One region of the Stenotrophomonas sp. 107298_Sma genome, then DNA from elsewhere that is predicted to be linked to it. Evidence: riboswitches for the same ligand, from Rfam matches in the RefSeq annotation. Region 1 holds a riboswitch; the other holds the start of a gene.
What was found. Region 1 has a riboswitch for thiamine pyrophosphate ahead of thiC (phosphomethylpyrimidine synthase ThiC). Riboswitches for the same ligand answer to the same signal wherever they lie in the genome.

Region 1 (4,366 bases):
AACCGGGACGGATGTGAGGCTCCGGTAGCGCCGGACCATGCCCGGCGGGTTTCCTGGACCACCGCGTCGCCGGGCATGGCCGGGCGCTACCCGCTCGGGATCAGCTCTGGTGGTAGACCTCGGCACCCGCGGCGCGGAACGCCTCCGACTTTTCCTTCATGCCCGACTCGGCGTACTCGCGCACGTCCTGGGTGATCTTCATCGAGCAGAAGTGCGGACCACACATCGAGCAGAAGTGGGCCAGCTTGTGCGCGTCCTTGGGCAGCGTCTCGTCGTGGAACTCCTTGGCCTTCTCAGGATCCAGGCCAAGGTGGAACTGGTCTTCCCAGCGGAATTCGAAACGCGCCTTGCTCAACGCGTTGTCGCGCACCTGCGCGCCCGGATGGCCCTTGGCCAGATCGGCCGCATGCGCGGCGATGCGATAGGCCATGATGCCGTCGCGCACATCCTGGCGGTTGGGCAGGCCCAGATGCTCCTTCGGCGTCACGTAGCAGAGCATGGCGGTACCGAACCAGCCGATCATCGCCGCGCCGATCGCGCTGGTGATGTGGTCGTAGCCGGGTGCGATATCGGTGGTCAGCGGGCCCAGCGTATAGAACGGCGCCTCACCACACTCGCGCAGCTGCTTGTCCATGTTCTCCTTGATCAGCTGCATCGGCACATGGCCTGGGCCTTCGATCATGGTCTGCACGTCGTGCTTCCAGGCGATCTTCGTCAGTTCGCCCAGTGTCTCCAGCTCACCGAACTGCGCGGCGTCGTTGGCATCGGCGATGCAGCCCGGGCGCAGCCCATCACCCAGCGAGAAGGTCACATCGTAGGCCTTCATGATTTCGCAGATGTCTTCGAAGTGCGTGTAGAGGAAGTTCTCCTTGTGATGTGCCAGGCACCACTTGGCCATGATCGAACCGCCGCGGCTGACGATGCCGGTGACCCGCTTGGCAGTAAGCGGCACGTAGCGCAGCAGCACCCCGGCGTGGATGGTGAAGTAGTCCACGCCCTGCTCGGCCTGCTCGATCAGCGTGTCACGGAAGATCTCCCAGGTGAGTGCTTCGGCTCGGCCGTCGACCTTTTCCAGCGCCTGGTAGATCGGCACCGTGCCGATCGCCACCGGCGAATTGCGGATGATCCACTCGCGGGTTTCGTGGATGTGCTTGCCGGTGGACAGGTCCATCACTGTGTCACCACCCCAGCGGATCGCCCACACCAGCTTCTCCACTTCCTCGGCGATGCCCGAGGACACCGCGCTGTTGCCGATGTTGGCGTTGATCTTGGTCAGGAAGTTGCGGCCGATGATCATCGGCTCGCTTTCCGGGTGGTTGATGTTGTTGGGCAGCACAGCGCGGCCGCGTGCGATCTCATCGCGCACGAACTCCGGGGTGATGATCTTCTGGATCGAGGCACCAAACGCTTCGCCCGGGTGCTGCTGCAGCAGGCCGGCATCGCGGATCGCGTCCAGCCGCTGGTTTTCGCGGATGGCGACGAACTCCATCTCCGGCGTGATGATGCCGCGGCGCGCGTAGTGCATCTGGGTGACGTTGGCACCTGCGCGCGCACGGCGTGGCAGGCTGCGCGCGGGGAAGCGCACCGCATCAAGCTTCGGGTCATGCTCGCGGTCGCGGCCGAACGACGAGCTCAGGCCGTTGAGCTGCTCGGTATCACCACGTTCCTCCACCCAACCGCGCCGCAGCGCCGGCAGGCCGGCCGACAGATCGATGCGCACCTCCGGATCGGTGTACGGGCCCGACGTGTCATAGACGGTGACCGGTGCATTTTCTTCGCCACCGAACAGCGTCGGCGTGCGGGTCAGCGCGATCTCGCGCATCGGCACCAGCAGGTCCGGGCGCGAGCCGGGCACGTGAATCTTGCGCGAACCGGGAATCGGCCGGGTCACGGATTCGGAGAGTTGCTGGGCCTGTTGCTGCAGGGCGGAGAGCTGTGCGTTCATCGGGGCATCGTCCAGAAAGGTCAGGGACGAAGCGGCGGCGCACTGCTGCCGCGCGCGGACGGTCCTTGGGCGGAGTCCGGGCACGGCTGCACTGCAAAGCTTCCCTACGCCGGTATGAGCCGGATCAGGTTCCAAGGGACTGTCTCAACCGTGGCCACCAGGCCGCGGTACCCCCGCTTCTTGGCGTGCATTAGAGCATAGAAACCACTGCATCTCCTGGCGATTCATCCACGCATGGCATGGCGCTGCTCCATCGGCATTAACAGAACCGTGACATCGCATTCAGTAACGTGCACGCGCATCGTGCCGCTGCGGCCGGTGTTTCCGTTGCCGTCTTCGCGGCCCCTGCCCGGCTCGTGCTGCATGCCGCCGGCCCCCTCGCAGCAAGCTCTGCTCGCTCCCCTCAATCCCTTGATCGGAGAAGCTCCTTCATGGTGTTTCGCGTTTCCATCGCGCTGGTTCTACTGCTGGTGCTGCTTGCCGGTGTTGCACCGGGGCCCTTCAATACCGTGGTGCAATCGGCGCTGGCCGATGTCATCCGCAGCGTCGGCTGGCTGTACCTGCTGGTCGTATTCCTTGCGCTGACGTTCCTCATGTACCTGGCCTTCGGTCGCTTCGGCAACCTGCGAATCGGTGGCGAGGACGCCGAGCCCGAATTCTCCCGCGCCAGCTGGATGTCGATGCTGTTTGCTGCCGGCATGGGCATCGGCCTGGTGTTCTGGGGTGCGGCCGAACCCATCTCGCATTTCAGCAAGCCCCCTGAAGGCCTCGCTCCCGAGAGCATGGACGCGGCGCGTGCGTCGATGCGCTACGTGTTCTTCCATTGGGGGCTGCACCCGTGGGCGATCTACGCCCTTATCGGCCTGGCGATGGCCTGGTTCCAGTTCAACCGCAACGGTCGCGGCCAGGTCAGCGACATGCTGCAGCCGATCATCGGTCGCCACCACCGCGGCTGGATCGGCAGCGTGGTCAACATCTCTGCGGTCGTGGCCACCGCGGTCGGCGTGGCCACCGCGCTGGGCTTCGGCACTGTGCAGATCGCCGCCGGCGTGCAGCGCGTGTTCGGCCTGCATGCGGGCATTCCTCTGCAGCTGAGCATCATCGCAGTGGCATTCGTGCTGTACATGGCGTCCACCCTCAGCGGCGTCGGCCGTGGCATGAAGTGGCTGTCCAACTTCAACCTGGCGCTGGCAGTGGTCCTGCTGACACTGGTGCTGGTGCTGGGCCCGACCGGTGCGATCTTCAACACCTTCACCACCACACTGGGCTCCTACCTGAACCAGCTGGTGACGATGAGCCTGCGCATGTCGCCGTTCTCGTCCAGCACCTGGGTCGCGGACTGGACGATCTTCTACTGGGCGTGGTGGATTTCCTGGGCACCGTTCGTCGGTTCGTTCATTGCGCGCATCTCGCGCGGGCGCAGCGTTCGCGAGTTCGTCATCGGCGTGGTATTGGCGCCGACACTGCTGGGCTTTTTCTGGTTCTCGGTATTCGGCGGCACCGCGATCTGGATGCAGATCTTCGGCCAGGCCGACCTGGTGCAGGCGCTGGGCAGCGGATACGAAACGGTGTTGTTCACCATGTTCGACAGCATGTCGCTGCCGCTGCTGCTGTCGTGCATTGCGCTGGTGCTGCTGATGATCTTCTTCGTGACCTCGGCCGATTCGGCGGTACTGGTGCTGGCCAGCATGTCCACCGACGATGCCGGCGAGCCACTGCGGAAGCACAAGGTAGCGTGGGGCGTGGGCATTGCATTGATCGCCGGTGCGTTGCTGCTGGCGGGCGGGCTGGAGGCACTGCAGGGCATGATCACGATTGCGGCGTTGCCATTCGCGCTGCTGATGGTGCTGGTGATGGTGTCGCTGTACCGGGTACTGGACCAGGAGTACACGCGCGAGCGGCGGCAGGCGCAGCGCCAGCGGCACATGATCGATGCGTGGATCGCACGCGAGATGGCGGCGCAGGAGGAAACCCAGGCGGAGGCCGCGCGCGCGCACGATCAGGATTGAGGTTGTTTTGCAGCCTGCGGCTGCACCGCTTTTTTTCAAGCAAGTGCAAGTGCAACTTCAAAAGCCAGAGCGGCTCTGGGTTGCTGCTTGCTTGGCGGGGAGGGGGCAGATGGCGGGACACGCCGCAAGTACGTCCCTGTAGGCTCGGCCACGGCATCCATGCCGTGGACGGTCCCGCCATCTGCCCCCTCCCCGCCCCCGACAGTTTCCCGGTGACGGTGGTTTTTCCACGCTATGCGTGGATGAGGTGTATCGGAAAACAAGAAGGGGTCGGATCCGTTTTCCTCTGGAAAACGGATCCGACCCCAACCCAAAGCGCGCGGCTGTTGCCGTTGCCTTTGCTCTTGATCTTCTTTTTTCTTTTCCTGCGGTGATGGGCACGGAAACTGTCAGGGGCCGGGCGGGTGGGCTG
Region 2 (4,366 bases), 1.1 Mb from region 1:
AGGCCACGTGCACGCTGGCGCGCACCTTCGGCACGTTCACCAGCTGATGACCTTCATAGGCGGGCGTGCCGGTGTCGCGCGCGCGTGCCCGCAGCACGCTGGCGCTGGCCACGATCTGCAGCGCATCGGTCAGCTGGCCATTGGCGGTCAGCTCCAGGCCGGTGTGGGTCTGCTTGCCTTCCTCGACGAAGGTGTAGCCGACATCGCTGCCGTCCGGCTTGGCGTACTGGTACGGCTGCGAAATGCGGAACAGCGCCGCGCCCAGGGTCAGCGCCTCGACCGGCATGTACTTCACACCCACTTCCAGCTGCCGCGACTGCACCGATGGCAGGAAGGTATCGGCGTTGCTGGTCCAGAACGGCGCTTCCTGGCCCAGCGAGATGCCGCGCACATAGCTGGCATAGGCATTGAGCTGGTCGGTGGCCTTCCACACCACGGCGGTCTGCGGCAGGAAACGCGACAGGCGGCTGTGCCGCTGCGGGGTACCACGCTTGTCGTAGGCACGCTCGTCCAGGCGCACGAAGCGGCCGCCGGCCAGCCACTGCCAGTCATCACCGAAGCTCATCCGGTCCAGCGCGAAGAACGCGGTCTGGCGGCTGTCCAGGCGTCGTGCGGACGGCCCTGGCATCTTCGGCGACGGTTCGAACACCGGCACCTGCGCATCGTGGATGTTGCTGGTGCCCACGTACTCGTTGACGCTCGGGCGCTTGTCCACGGTGCGGCGGAAGTAGTCGGCACCGATGGTCAGCTCATGGCCGACGCTGCCGGTCTCGAAGCGGCCGCGCAGCTCGGCACGGGCCTGCTGGTTGCGGCGGGTGTCGTCCGGGCTGCGGTAGTCGTAGACGTCGTAGTCGCCATTGGGCGCGAAGTAGTTGCCCGGCACACTGCCATCGGCGCACTGCGCGGCGTAGTAGCAACCGTAGGCGAAGGCGACGTTGTCATCGATGACCGAGCGGCTGTGGCCGACCGAGACGCGCGACTGCCAGGCATCGTTGAATTCGTAGGTATGCAGCGCGGTGATGTTGGTGCTGGCAATGTCGACCGGACGCTGCCACGGCTGGTAGCCCAGCAGGAATTCGCGATCCACGCCGTGTGGCAGCTCGCGCGCGCCCAGCAGCTGGTATCCGGACACCGAGCGCTGAGAACTGGTCTGGTAGTTGGCATCCACTTCCAGCTTGCCGCGTTCGCCGATCAGCCAGTCGGCGGCCAGCGAATAGAAGTTGCGACGGCCATCGGCGTGCTCGACATAGGAATTGCTGGAGTCCCATGCGGCATTCAGACGCAGGCCGAAACGCGGAGTGATCCAGTGGCCGACATCGACGGCGACGTAGCGCGAGCCTTCCGAATCGGTGCCGAGCGTGGCGCTGCGCACTTCGGCCGGGCGCTTGCCGATGTAATTGATGATGCCGCCGGGCGCCATCACGCCTGCGGCCAAGCCGGCTTCACCCTTGAGGATCTCCACCGACTGCACGTTCTCCAGCGCAAGGCGCTGTTCGCCGGCGATGGACAGGCCGTTGAAGCGGTAGCCGGTGGCGGCGTCCAGCGCGAAACCGCGGATGGCGATGTTCTGGTAGTAGCCCACCGGCGCATACGCATCGCCCAGCGAGGCATCGTTGCTGGCCAGCTCGGACAGCGAACGCACCTGGCGGCGGTCGAGGTAGTCGCGCTCAAGCACGTTCACCGACGCCGGCGTGTCCTTCCAGGAACCACCACCAAAGGCGTTCACGCGCGAGGTATCGGCCTTCGGCTTGCCGGCCTGCACGCGCACCGCCGCCAGTTCGGTCGGCGAACGCTCGGCGCCGGTGGCAGCCGCATCGGGGGACGCCTCGGCTTCGCTGGCGTGCAGCGGCAGCGCGGCGCAAAGGGCGAGGGAGAGCAGGGTGGGGTGCAGGCAGCGGTTCATTCGGTTCGTCTTCGGACAACAAGGGAGACGAAGCGACGGCGCGCAGGTGCACCGGCCCATGACGGGGGTGTGGCTGCGGCTCAAAGCTCCCTACGCCGGTGCAAACCGGATCAGGTTCCAAGGGACTCTCTCAGCCTGGCAGATCCAGGCACCCCCGCTTCAGGTCACCATTTCACTACAAATGGTACGGATTTGCGAGCTGGTGCCCTTCAGGCAGCGGGGTCAGAGCCCTTTCCGCAGGAAAGGGCTCTGACCCCAACGGTGCGCCAACCGGGTCACGCCGCTGCGTGCAACGCCTGCAGCAGTGCCTGTCCCGGCGCGCTGTGGAACCACGCCGGATGCCCCAGCATGAACGGCTGCCACGCCACATCCGCGTTTGCGGTGGAGCCGGTGATGCCTTCGAAGTACTCCACTTCGGACAGTGCGAAGTCGAAATGCACCATCGGCAGCAGGTCGGCCAGCAGCTGCACGCGTGCTGCCGACAGTGGCTGTACCTCGCGGTAGCCGTCGAGCAACGCCAGTGCGATGTCGATGCGCACCGCCTCCAGGCCGCGCTCCAGTTCCAGCCAGGCCACCGCGTTGCGCTCGATCGCGGTGGCGAGGTCGAACAGTGCGCTGGTGGGCGAGGCCAGGCCGAAATCCAGCACGGTGCTGACCTGCCCATCGCGCCACAGCAGGTTGGAAACATGCCAGTCGTTGTGCGCCCACAGCCGCGGTTCGTCGCGCAGGCGCTGGGCCAGGCCGGCGTGCCACGGCAGCACGTCGCGGCGAAGCTGGGTTTCCCACGGAATGCGCGCGAGGTAGCGGGCCAGACCCGGTCGTGTGGGCAGTTCGGCTTTGATCGCGGCGATCGGATCGTCGGCGCGGATCAGGTCGTCGCGCGCCACCAGCAGATGGGTACTGCGTTGTGGCGCGTGATAGCTGGCGGCGGCACAGTGCAGCCGGGCCAGCATGCGGCCGGCTTCGCGGGCCTGCGCGACATCGGTCAGCAACGACCACGACACGGCATCGCGGTACAGGTCCTCGCCCACGCCCACGGCATGCAGCTCGAAGGTCCATTCGCCGTGCTCGACTGCGGTGCGGCCATCGGCTGCCGCAAGCACCTGCACCACCGGTACGCCGGCGGCAGCGAGATGGACGATGAAGTGGTGTTCTTCTTCCAGGCAGGCGGCGCTGCGCACGCTGTGGTGGTGGCGCTTGATGAACACCGGTCCGCGCGTGCCATTGACGATGGCGGCGGCCGACAACGGCCGAGGACTGTGCCAGTGCGGCTGGCTGTCCGCATCCAGCTGCGGAAAGCGCTGGCGCAGCCACGCGAGGTCTGCGGTGCTGATCGGCGGCCAGTCGGCAGCGACCTCGTCGTTGTTGAGGCCCTGCACCCGGTGGGAAGAAGAAGTCATGCCGCAGCCCCAAGGGGGAAAATCACATCCAAGGCTGCGCATTCAACGCCATGGCCGCCCGCAACGCAAACGGGCGGGTCATCGACCCGCCCGTCGTCACATGGTCATCGGCGGTACCGCCGCGCCGGGTTACCAGCCGCGATGGCGGCCGCGGTCGTGGTAGTAGCGGTTGTCGTAGTAGCGCTCGCGCTGCCAGCGACGGTCGTCACCGCGGTCGTAGTAGCCGCTGCGGTAGTAGCCACGGTCGTAACGGCGATCGTAGCGGTCGTCGTAACGGCGATTGTCGTAGTAACGACGGTCGCGGCGGTCGGAGGTGGTCAGGTTGCCGATCGCGCCGCCGGCCACGGCACCGCCGACAGTGGCAGCGGGATCACCGTTGGAGAGCAGGTTACCGGCCACGCCACCGACCACGGCGCCGACCAGGGTGCGCTTGTCCTTCCTCGACATCGCGCTGGCATCGCTGACCACGGCCACACCGGCCACCAGTGCCAGAGCCATCGCCAGACCACGGAAGCTGAGTGCGGAAGTACTGAGCATGTTCGTTCTCCTGTGAGGTGCATGCCACGCTGGGCAGGGAGGGCGCGGGGCGCCCCGGCTGCCGTGATGTCCACGCTGGCGTTCCAACATTGCCGGAACATTGCCTGGTCCACCGTGCGGCTTGCGCATTCATCTAGCGGCAGGCGGCATGAAGCAAGGCTGAAAGCGGCCTCGGCCGCTCAGCTGGCAGAAAGGGAAAAGGCCACGCGGACGCGGCCCTCCCTTCTCTCCCAAGGCGCCGCGGGCTTAGACGCCCATCGCCTTCTGGGCCTGCCGGGCCTGCTCCTGCTGGGCATCCTGCTGCTGGTGCAGCACGTTCGGGGCGCCCTGGACGGCACCGCTGCTGAGTGCCAGGCTCTGCTCGCTGGCCGTACGGGTGTCCACCGCCGCGCGAATGGCGGCCGGGTCGCCAATGGTGCCCTGCACGGCGAACAGGCGCTCACCGTTCGGACTGGGTACCACCGAATCGATGCGCTGCAGGCCGGCGGCGTGTGCCTCCTTGGTCAATGCGGCAGCAGCGCTTTCC

Region 2: it holds a riboswitch for thiamine pyrophosphate, as region 1 does, so the genes downstream of both, ACZK2G_RS00945 (TonB-dependent siderophore receptor) here and thiC (phosphomethylpyrimidine synthase ThiC) in region 1, are expected to answer to the same signal.

Annotation. Positions count from the first base shown of each region.
Region 1 covers NZ_CM151094.1:3,847,964-3,852,329, forward strand. Annotated here, with positions in the region: gene thiC (phosphomethylpyrimidine synthase ThiC) at 101-1,945, opposite strand; TPP riboswitch at 2,029-2,130, opposite strand; gene ACZK2G_RS17945 (BCCT family transporter) at 2,377-3,954, shown strand.
Region 2 covers NZ_CM151094.1:198,756-203,121, forward strand. Annotated here, with positions in the region: gene ACZK2G_RS00945 (TonB-dependent siderophore receptor) at 1-1,903, opposite strand, end outside; TPP riboswitch at 1,974-2,069, opposite strand; gene ACZK2G_RS00950 (phosphotransferase enzyme family protein) at 2,179-3,303, opposite strand; gene ACZK2G_RS00955 (glycine zipper 2TM domain-containing protein) at 3,433-3,840, opposite strand; gene ACZK2G_RS00960 (XVIPCD domain-containing protein) at 4,087-4,366, opposite strand, start outside.